Regions from separate parts of the Carnobacterium sp. CS13 genome, predicted to be linked through region 1. Evidence: predicted binding sites of a transcription regulator. Region 1 holds the regulator's gene; each other region holds the start of a gene.
The links. Region 1 encodes LexA, which represses DNA repair genes until DNA is damaged. Its sites were predicted from a motif close to CNAACANNTGTTNG; they were not measured.
Positions count from the first base shown of each region.

Region 2: the regulator LexA is predicted to act here: its motif matches at 1,524-1,537, upstream of JHE06_RS02925 (ssDNA-binding protein).
Region 3: the regulator LexA is predicted to act here: its motif matches at 1,129-1,142, upstream of recA (recombinase RecA).

Region 1 covers NZ_CP067364.1:1,176,334-1,179,621, reverse strand. The annotation lists gene tkt (transketolase) at 1-1,163, opposite strand, end outside; gene JHE06_RS05770 (DUF896 family protein) at 1,283-1,525, opposite strand; gene lexA (transcriptional repressor LexA) at 1,688-2,311, shown strand; gene JHE06_RS05760 (adenine phosphoribosyltransferase) at 2,381-2,893, opposite strand; gene recJ (single-stranded-DNA-specific exonuclease RecJ) at 2,917-3,288, opposite strand, start outside.
Region 2 covers NZ_CP067364.1:587,614-590,901, forward strand. The annotation lists gene pepV (dipeptidase PepV) at 1-1,016, shown strand, start outside; gene JHE06_RS02925 (ssDNA-binding protein) at 1,163-1,474, opposite strand; gene JHE06_RS02930 (ABC transporter permease) at 1,724-2,815, shown strand; gene JHE06_RS02935 (ABC transporter ATP-binding protein) at 2,827-3,288, shown strand, end outside.
Region 3 covers NZ_CP067364.1:705,707-708,994, forward strand. The annotation lists gene JHE06_RS03430 (competence/damage-inducible protein A) at 1-1,106, shown strand, start outside; gene recA (recombinase RecA) at 1,260-2,342, shown strand; gene rny (ribonuclease Y) at 2,655-3,288, shown strand, end outside.

The DNA of each region.
Region 1 (3,288 bases):
TTTGAAGACGATAAGTCGGCTGATCCGCCCCAGAAATAAGGAACTTTTTCAGAGATAGCAGTCAAAACTTGGCTTCCGGTAACACGAGAAGCTAAAGCGTCGTCTTCTACGGAGAAGCTTGGCAATTCACTGTCCCAACCTTCTGGCAGTTCAGTAGTCATCGACAATTCGAATTGAGCCGCTAGCTCAGGGTAATCTTTACGGTAAGCTTCAAAAGCAGCCGTCCATTCTTTTTCCGCTGCAACGCCTTTATCGACCATCGTTTCTTTGAAACGTTGTGCTACTTCAGCGGGCACGAAGAAGTCTTCGCCTTCCCATCCGTAAGCTTTTTTCGCTGCTTCGATCCCTTCGGGACCTAGTGGAGCACCGTGGACTTTATGAGATCCCGCATTAGGAGCCCCAAAACCGATCACCGTTTTCACTTCGATCAAGGTTGGTTTCGTTGTTTCTGCTTTTGCTGCTTCAAGTGCAGCATTGATTTCGTCTAAATCGTTTCCATCTTTTACTAAAATATAGTGCCAATTGTACGCTTCAAACCGTTTTCCAACGTTTTCAGTGAAGGCTTTTGAAGTCGGTCCATCCAATGAAATATCATTCGAATCGTATAACATGATCAGTTTACCTAACTCTAAATGACCCGCTAAACTTGCTGCTTCTGCAGAAACCCCTTCCATTAAATCGCCATCGCCACACAAAGCATACGTGTAATGATCCACGATTTGGTGATTTTCTTTGTTATACGTAGCGGCTAAATGGGCTTCAGCCATTGCCATTCCTACAGCATTTGCGATCCCTTGTCCTAATGGACCAGTAGTCGCTTCAACCCCATTGGTATAGTGAACTTCTGGGTGTCCAGGAGTCTTACTTTCCCATTGGCGGAATTTTTTTAGATCATCAATCGACACCTGATAGCCTGCAAGGTGTAAAAGGCTGTACAACATCATTGAACCATGGCCGGCTGAAAGGACAAACCGATCCCGATCCACCCACGTTGAATTTTTAGGGTTTACTTTTAATTGTTGCGTCCAAAGAGTATACGCCATCGGCGCTGCCCCCATCGGCAAGCCTGGGTGACCAGAATTGGCTTTTTGCACTCCGTCTATACTCAGTGTTCTAATTGTATTTACCGCTAATTGGTCCGTATTGTCAAACAAGTAAATCATCCTTTCAATTGTAATACCTCTATTTTACTGTTTTATTCCCATTGAAGCAATCACTGAATGCATTTTTTATAAAGACAGTCTTTCTTTCCTCATACCTGCACTATTTATCGCTCCATTTGTTAGGAACGGTCGTGGATGCCTTTTTCTTTTTGGATTTCTTTCAATTTATCGGGAGTCACATCGTTGCCTTCCTCATCAACAACTTTTAGTCCTTCGATATGATTGCGCATTCCTCCTCGAAAAGCCGCTAAATACGCTTCGCGAAGTTTTTTTTGTTCTGCTTGTTCAGACAAGCTCAGCCCTTCAGCTTTAGATTTATTTGCTAATTCATTGATTCTGGTCAATTGTTCTTTAGGTAACATTTTACTCACTCCATTATTTGTATTCTTTAGCTACTATACCAAAAAAATCCTATAAAATACATCAAATTGATTTTTAAATATAGCGAACATTTGTTTGATTCGCATATAATTTTATGGTATTCTATGAATAAGAAATATATAGGAATTGAGGTGCAGCTATTTATGCGTAAAACTCCAGAATCTAGACAAATTGAAGTATTACAATATATCCACGAACAAGTCCAATCAAAAGGTTACCCACCGACTGTACGCGAGATTGGAACAGCCGTTTCTTTATCTTCTACATCGACTGTCCATGGGCATCTGTCCAGATTGGAAAAAAACGGGTTTATCCAACGAGATCCTAGTAAACCGAGAGCAATCGAATTAACAGCTACGGGGTTATCAAAATTAGGTGTTCAATTAAAACAAATTCCTTTGCTAGGAACTGTTACAGCGGGCGAACCCATCTTAGCAGTAGAAGAAGCGACCGATTATTTTCCGCTTCCGCCAAACTTAAAACAAGAAAGCGAATCGCTTTTCATGTTGACTATCCGTGGGGAAAGCATGATCGATGCTGGGATTTTTGATGGTGATGAAGTGATCGTCCGCAAACAATCCAGCGCCAACAACGGAGATATCGTTATTGCCTTGACCAATGAAGACGAAGCAACATGTAAGAGATTTTATAAAGAAGATCATTATTATCGTTTGCAGCCGGAAAATGAGACCATGGATGCTATTATTTTAGATGAAGTATCTGTTTTAGGAAAAGTCGTAGGACTTTACCGCAGCCATATATTTTAATACAAAAAGTCGCTAAACAAATTTTGTTTAACGACTTTTTATATTGTCCATTATTAGTTTATCAAGCTTCTAGTATTCCATTAAAGCTAAAATATCGTATCCTTTAATTTTGTCACGTCCATTTAAATCGGTTAACTCAACTAAGAAAGCCATACCGACTACTTCTCCTCCTAGTTGCTCAATCAATTTGACTGTTGCCGCAATTGTTCCACCAGTAGCTAGTAAATCATCGCAAACCAGCACTTTTTGTCCAGGTTTGATAGCATCTTTATGAATTTGCAAAACGTCATTGCCGTATTCTAAACCATAGTTGACTTCGACTGTGTCACGAGGCAATTTTCCTTTTTTACGTGCCGGCGCAAAACCGATACCTAATTCATAGGCAACGGGACATCCTACAATAAATCCACGAGCTTCAGGTCCAACAATCATATCCACGCCTTTATTTTTTGCGTATTGAACGATTTCGTTGGTAGCATAACGGTAAGCTTCTCCATCTGCCATTAAAGGTGAAATATCACGAAAGATAATGCCTTCTTCGGGAAAATCGGGTACATTTGCAATATATTTTTTTAAGTCCATTGAAACTTTTCCTCCATCCAATTTTACAGTTCTTTTTTCAACTGTTGTTTTAACCAGGTTTCTAGTTCAGTAAACCGACTATAGATCAAAGCTTCTTCAGCTGCTATTTTTTTCAAACGGTTTTGATAAGTAGTCGATTCAGTCAACTCTTTCTTTTCAGCATTTGGAACAATATTCATAACACCGTCTTTTATTGTAACAAATCCTACTTCAAAAAACACAGAAATCATAAAAATCAATAGTTTTTCTTTTATTTTCAAATGCGTTGCTAATAAACTTATTTTATGACGAACATCAATATCAATATGAGTTGCAGTATACTTAAAAACTTGTGAAAATTGCATCCGACTAGGTATTCCAGTAAGATAAGCTTCTTCTTGGTTAAAGAAACAAGC
Region 2 (3,288 bases), 590 kb from region 1:
CACTGAAAATGATCAAAGAATTGGAATTGCCGGTTTCTAAACGCATCCGTTTCATTATTGGAACTGATGAAGAAAGCGGCTGGATGTGTATGGATCGTTACTTTGAAGTAGAAGAAAAACCTGATTTTGGTTTTTCACCAGATGCAGAATTTCCAATCATTAATGGTGAAAAAGGTATTTTGACTGTCTATGTCAGTACGCAAGGTACGAATGCAGGCGGAAAAAACGAGTTGACCAGTTTTGATGCTGGATTACGTGAAAATATGGTTCCTCAAGATGCAACAGCTGTATTTAACAGCCAAGAAGCTGAAAAAATTGAAAAAGATTTCTATGACTTTATCGAAAAATCTCCTGTGACTGGAACAGTGACCATTGATGGGAAACAAGTCACGATTGAAGTTAACGGGAAAGCAGCACATGCGATGGAACCTCGTGGAGGAGTGAATGCAGCAACTTATTTGGCAATCTTCTTAAACGGGTATTCATTTGGCGGAGATGCTAAAAACTATCTAGAAATGACAGCAGAGTATTTCCATGATGATTCTAGAGCTGAAAAACTGGAATTGAACTATGTAGATGACATAATGGGCGATTTAACGATGAATCCAGGAGTCTTCACATTCACACCAGAAGACGGCGGATTGATTGCGTTAAACTTCCGCTTCCCTAAAGGCGTCAGTGCTGAAAGCATTGAAATAGGCTTAGATGCTAAATTAGGCCAATATGGAGTAACTCTGGGACGCGGTAAAGCACAAGCGCCTCACTACGTTCCAGCGGATGATCCATTGGTTAAAACGTTGTTAAATGTTTATGCAAAACAAACAGGTTTAGAAGCTCATGAACAAACGATCGGCGGCGGCACATATGGACGTTTATTTGAACGCGGTGTAGCTTATGGTGCTATGTTCCCTGATAGCATCGATACCATGCACCAAGCTAACGAGTTTATGGCCATTGATGACTTGATGAATGCCATGAGTATTTACGCTGAAGCGATATACGAGTTGGTGAAGTAAACTAAAAAGCAAGACGGAAGAAAATCAAGGATGGCATAAGATAACTCGCAATCCAAAAAATCTTCCGTCTTATTTTTTTTTGGCCAACAGCAGTTAGTATAAATTAGGTTAAGGAAATAGATTAAGTTTCTTGCAGTTCAATAGAGTTAGAACATCACTTTTTTGTGTGGCAGTTTTCTGCCTTTGTAATCAAAGATGTGCCCAAAATAATTTGGTTTTGATTCAGTCCGATAGTTTTGCACCACCAATTGCATCCGATGATTAATGGTTCCTTCTATTGTGATAACAGAATATTCTTCAATATCGTATACAAATCGATAGGCTTTTTTTCCAGCGACCAAACAGTTAAATTGACGGTCGTCCGCTTCGAGTGTGAAGCGGCATAATGGTGCTCCATGAGTGGTGTTGATAACTTTGATTTCAGAAATGACTTTTCCAGTAATAATGGCGAAATTCATATTAGCAGCTCCTTTACTTGATCGTTCTATTGTTTATAGTTATATTATACGAACAAACGTTCTGTAAGTAAAGCAAACAAGCAGTTAAATAATTAAAATAGAAAGAACTGGTAAGTTCAAAAAAACTAATCAATTTTTTTGTTGTACTAACCACTTTGCTTCTTCAAGTAAAATAATCAAAGTGTTATAAGATAACAGTTGATTTGTGGTATATTTAGTTGAGTAAAATCAAGAAAAGGAGTGAAGAAAATGTTTTTAGCATGGAAAGAAATGAACTATTCAAAAACACGATTTGCGTTGATTATTGGTGTCCTAGTTTTGGTCTCTTATTTGGTTTATTTTTTAGTGGGTTTAGCATATGGGCTAGCGCAAGATAACCGTACGAGTATAGACAAATGGGAAGCAGATGGAATTGTATTGACGGATGAGTCCAATACGAATATCAATATGTCGATGATGACATTGGAACAAGCTAAAGAAGTTTCTGGCGAAGAAATTGCTTTTTTAGGACAAGCTCCTAGTGTTGTCAGAAAAGCCGGAAAGACTGGTGAGGATGCTAAAATAAATGTCACGTTTTTTGGCATCGATGCTAATCAGTTCATTATGCCGGAAGTAATCGAAGGCGAAGCATTTAGCGGAAAAGATGAAGTCGTGGCTGACATTAGTTTGAAAGAAGAAGAAGGCATTGAAATAGGAGACGTCTTAGAGTTGGCTGGAAACGACAAAGAAGTAACCGTTGTAGGGTTTACGGAAAATGCTAAATTCAATGTAGCGCCGGTTTTGTATACGACTATACCGGCTTTCCAAGAAGTACGTTTTGAAGCAGTGGATGATTCTGACAACGGCCGTATCAGTGCAGTGGTCGTCCGTGGTGAAGCAGGTTCATTGGATAATATTCAAATCGACAATGACGAATTAGTAGCCTACCCTATTAAAGATTATATCAATAAAATACCAGGATATACTGCACAAGTTTTAACCTTTGGCTTGATGATCGGTTTCTTAGTCGTGATCGCAGCTGTAGTGATCGGCATTTTTATCTATGTCTTAACCCTGCAAAAAACAAGCATGTTTGGAGTGATGAAAGCTCAAGGGATTTCAACTCGCTACATATCTGCATCTGTCGTGGCGCAAACTTTCTTATTAGCAGCAGTGGGCGTGGGAATCGGTTTGATTTTAACTGTTTTGACAGCTTTAGTCTTGCCGGCAGCGGTACCTTATCGAACGAATGTCGTTTTTTTAGCGGGGATAACAATTTTGTTGGTTTTAGTAGCTGTGTTAGGTGCTCTGTTTTCAGTCAGAACAGTGGTCAATATTGATCCATTAGAAGCGATCGGTTAGGAGAGAAGAAGATGAAATTAATTGAATTAGTTGATGTAACGCGTACTTTTGGTGAAGGGCATACGAAAGTTGAAGCATTGAAAAAAACGAATTTTTCGGTTGAAGCGGGTGAGTTTGCAGCGATCATTGGGCCGAGCGGTTCAGGTAAGAGTACATTGTTAACGATCATCGGCGGATTGCAAACTCCTTCAGAAGGAAAAGTATTGATAAATAATCATAAATTTAGTGAGGTACCTGAAAAAGAACGAGCTGCTTTGCGGTTTAAAGAAATTGGATTTATTTTACAAGCTTCAAATTTAGTTCCGTTTCTAACTGTAGAAGATCAGCTGCGTTTGGTGAATAAAGTAAACAAAACTAAAATGGATACAACTAAAAGCGATGCTTTATTAGACGAACTTGGAATAAAAGAACTGAAAAAGAAATACCCAAGCGACTTATCAGGTGGAGAACGGCAACGGGCAGCGATCGCACGG
Region 3 (3,288 bases), 470 kb from region 1:
AACAAAGAAGCGATTTGCTAATTTTAACGGGTGGCTTAGGTCCTACTAAAGATGATTTGACTAAGCAAGTGCTGGCAGAACATTTAAACAAAGAGTTGGTTTTGGATTCAGAGACTATGGCTAACATCACTGATTATCATAAAAAAATGAATCGAACAATGACGGAAAACAACCGGATGCAAGCACTGGTAATAGAAGGTGCAATGGTTTTGAAAAATCCGAATGGTTTAGCTGCTGGGATGTTTATCAAGCACAATGAGCAGACTTATTTACTATTTCCTGGTCCCCCGCATGAATTGAAAGCCATGTTTGTTCAAGAAGCAAAACCAATACTGCTAAGTTATGCTGATAAAGAAGATGTTTTAATGTCAAGAGTAATGCGTTTTTTTGGTATCGGAGAATCGCGTTTAGTTACTTTATTAGATGATTTGATCGAAACCCAAACCAATCCCACACTCGCTTCTTATGCGGGAGTCAATGAAGTGAGCGTGCGTTTGACGGCCAATGGAAGGACTGAGACGGATTGTCAAAAACTATTGGATGACTTAGAGGGAAAGATCCAAGACCGTGTAGGAGACTATTTATATGGGTATGGGGAAGAGACGCGCTTGGTCGAAGTAGTTGGTGAGCTGATCAAAAAACAACAATTGACTCTAACAGCTGCAGAGAGCCTGACAGGTGGAGCTTTTCAAAGTATGTTGACAACGACGGCTGGCGTTTCTGAATACTTTGAAGGGGGAGTAGTGACATATAGCAATCGTATAAAAGAAGACATCCTCGGTGTATCAAAAGAGACCATTGAACAATATGGGGTAGTCAGTGCACACTGCGCCATTGAAATGGCACAATGTGTTAAGAATCAATTTGGAACAGATATCGGTGTCTCCTTTACCGGTGTTGCAGGTCCTGCAGAATTAGAAGGACAAAAATCAGGAACGGTTTGGATTGGCTATGCTTTTAAAGATACCGTTTCTTATGCTAAATGCTTCCATTTTGGAAAAGGGCGCAACAGCAATCGCGAACAAGCAGTCTTATCGGCTCTGGATATGATCCGACGAGAATTGTTAGGGAAACCTATTGAGGGAAAAACTTATCTAAAAGATTAAAAAACCTGTTGGAAAAACAAACCGAATGTTTGTTCGCTTTTTTCTTGCTTTTAAATCAAAAAAAAGTTATAATAAGACTTGCGAGACTAATTAAAACAACTAACTAATTGAATGAATTTTGACAGATAGAAAGTAGTCAAGGAGGACACATTAATGGCAGAAGACCGTAAACAAGCATTAGATGCAGCATTGAAAAAGATTGAAAAAAACTTTGGTAAAGGTTCCGTAATGAAACTAGGGGAAAAAATCGATACCCGTATTTCTACTGTTCCAAGTGGCTCTTTAGCACTGGATGTTGCATTAGGAGTGGGCGGTTTCCCAAGAGGCCGAATCATTGAAGTTTATGGACCAGAAAGTTCTGGTAAAACTACAGTAGCACTGCACGCTGTGGCAGAAGTTCAAAAACAAGGCGGAATTGCCGCTTTTATTGATGCAGAAAATGCTCTAGATCCTAAATATGCTGCGGCATTAGGAGTAGACATTGATGAATTGCTTTTATCACAACCCGATACCGGTGAACAAGGACTAGAAATTGCTGATGCATTAGTATCAAGTGGAGCAGTTGACATCGTTGTAATTGACTCAGTAGCTGCTTTAGTACCGCGTGCAGAAATTGAAGGCGAAATGGGGGACAGTCATGTAGGGCTGCAAGCTCGTTTGATGTCTCAAGCTTTGCGTAAATTATCCGGTTCAATCAATAAAACAAAAACCATTGCGCTATTCATCAACCAAATTCGTGAAAAAGTTGGTGTGATGTTTGGTAACCCGGAAATTACTCCTGGTGGACGTGCTCTAAAATTCTATGCAACAGTTCGTTTAGAAGTAAGACGTGCAGAACAAATTAAACAAGGCACGGATATTATGGGAAACCGTACAAAAATCAAGGTCGTAAAAAACAAAGTAGCGCCGCCTTTCAGAGTGGCTGAAGTGGATATTATGTACGGAGAAGGGATTTCACAAGTCGGCGAGTTAGTAGATATGGGGTCAGAAAAAGACATCATTGATAAGTCGGGTGCTTGGTATTCTTATGAAGGCGAACGTATTGGTCAAGGACGCGAAAATGCTAAAAAATACTTTATAGACCATCCTGAATTACGAGCTGAAATCGAAGAAAAAGTTCGAGCAGCTTATGGTATTGGAGATGCACCAGCAGAGCCTGTTGAATCTGCTAAACCAGAAGAAATAAAAGAAGCAAAAGCAACTGTTAAAAAGAAAATTGCACCAGAAGAGATATAAACTTTATTAATAAGCCTAACAAAAAAACCATTCGTTTAGATTGGTTTTTTTGTTATAGAGAAAAATGAAAAAGATAAAGGAAAATAATCGATAAAATAGGATAGCGTTCTCATTTCAGGAACAAAAATGACCGAAACACCTCTAAAAGACATTATTAAGTTGACATGTTTGATGAGGACAATTAAAATTAAGATATCTATTACTTTATCTTTAGATAACAGGTAGGTTTTATTGGTAAATAAGTGTGTAGCTCTACCAAATAATTGATAAATAATAAATGACAAATTAAATATATGATACGGAGGTGGAAGAATGAATTTTATCAGTATAGCCTTCGCTATCGTTACTTTAGTTGTCGGTCTTTTTGTAGGATATGCTATCCGCAAATCAACCCATGAAAAAGAACTGGCTGGTGCTAGAAACACTGCAACTGGAATATTGGATGAAGCACAAAGAGAAGCAGAAACCATGAAAAAGGAAGCGATGTTAGAAGCGAAGGATGAAAACTACAAATACCGAACTGAAATTGAAACTGAGCTGAAAGAGCGAAGAAATGAGGTTCTAAGACAAGAAAATCGTTTGGTACAACGGGAAGATAACATCGACCGTAAAAATGATGGCTTAGAAAAGCGTGAACAACTGCTTGAAGCAAAAGAAGAGAAATTAAGTTCAAGACAACAACTAGTGGACGATTTGGAGAAGAAAGCGAAAGAATTGGTTGAGCAACAAGAAACCGAACTAGAACGTGTAGCTGCACTTTCAAGAGAAGATGCGAAACACATTATTATTCAAGAAACAGAAGATGACCTGTCACACGAATTTGCGGTAATGGTCAAACATTCAGAAGAAAAAGCTAAAGAAGAAGGCGATCGCCGTGCGCGTAACTTGATCGCTTTGGCCATTCAACGGTGTGCTGCAGATCAAGTATCCGAATCAACAGTTTCCG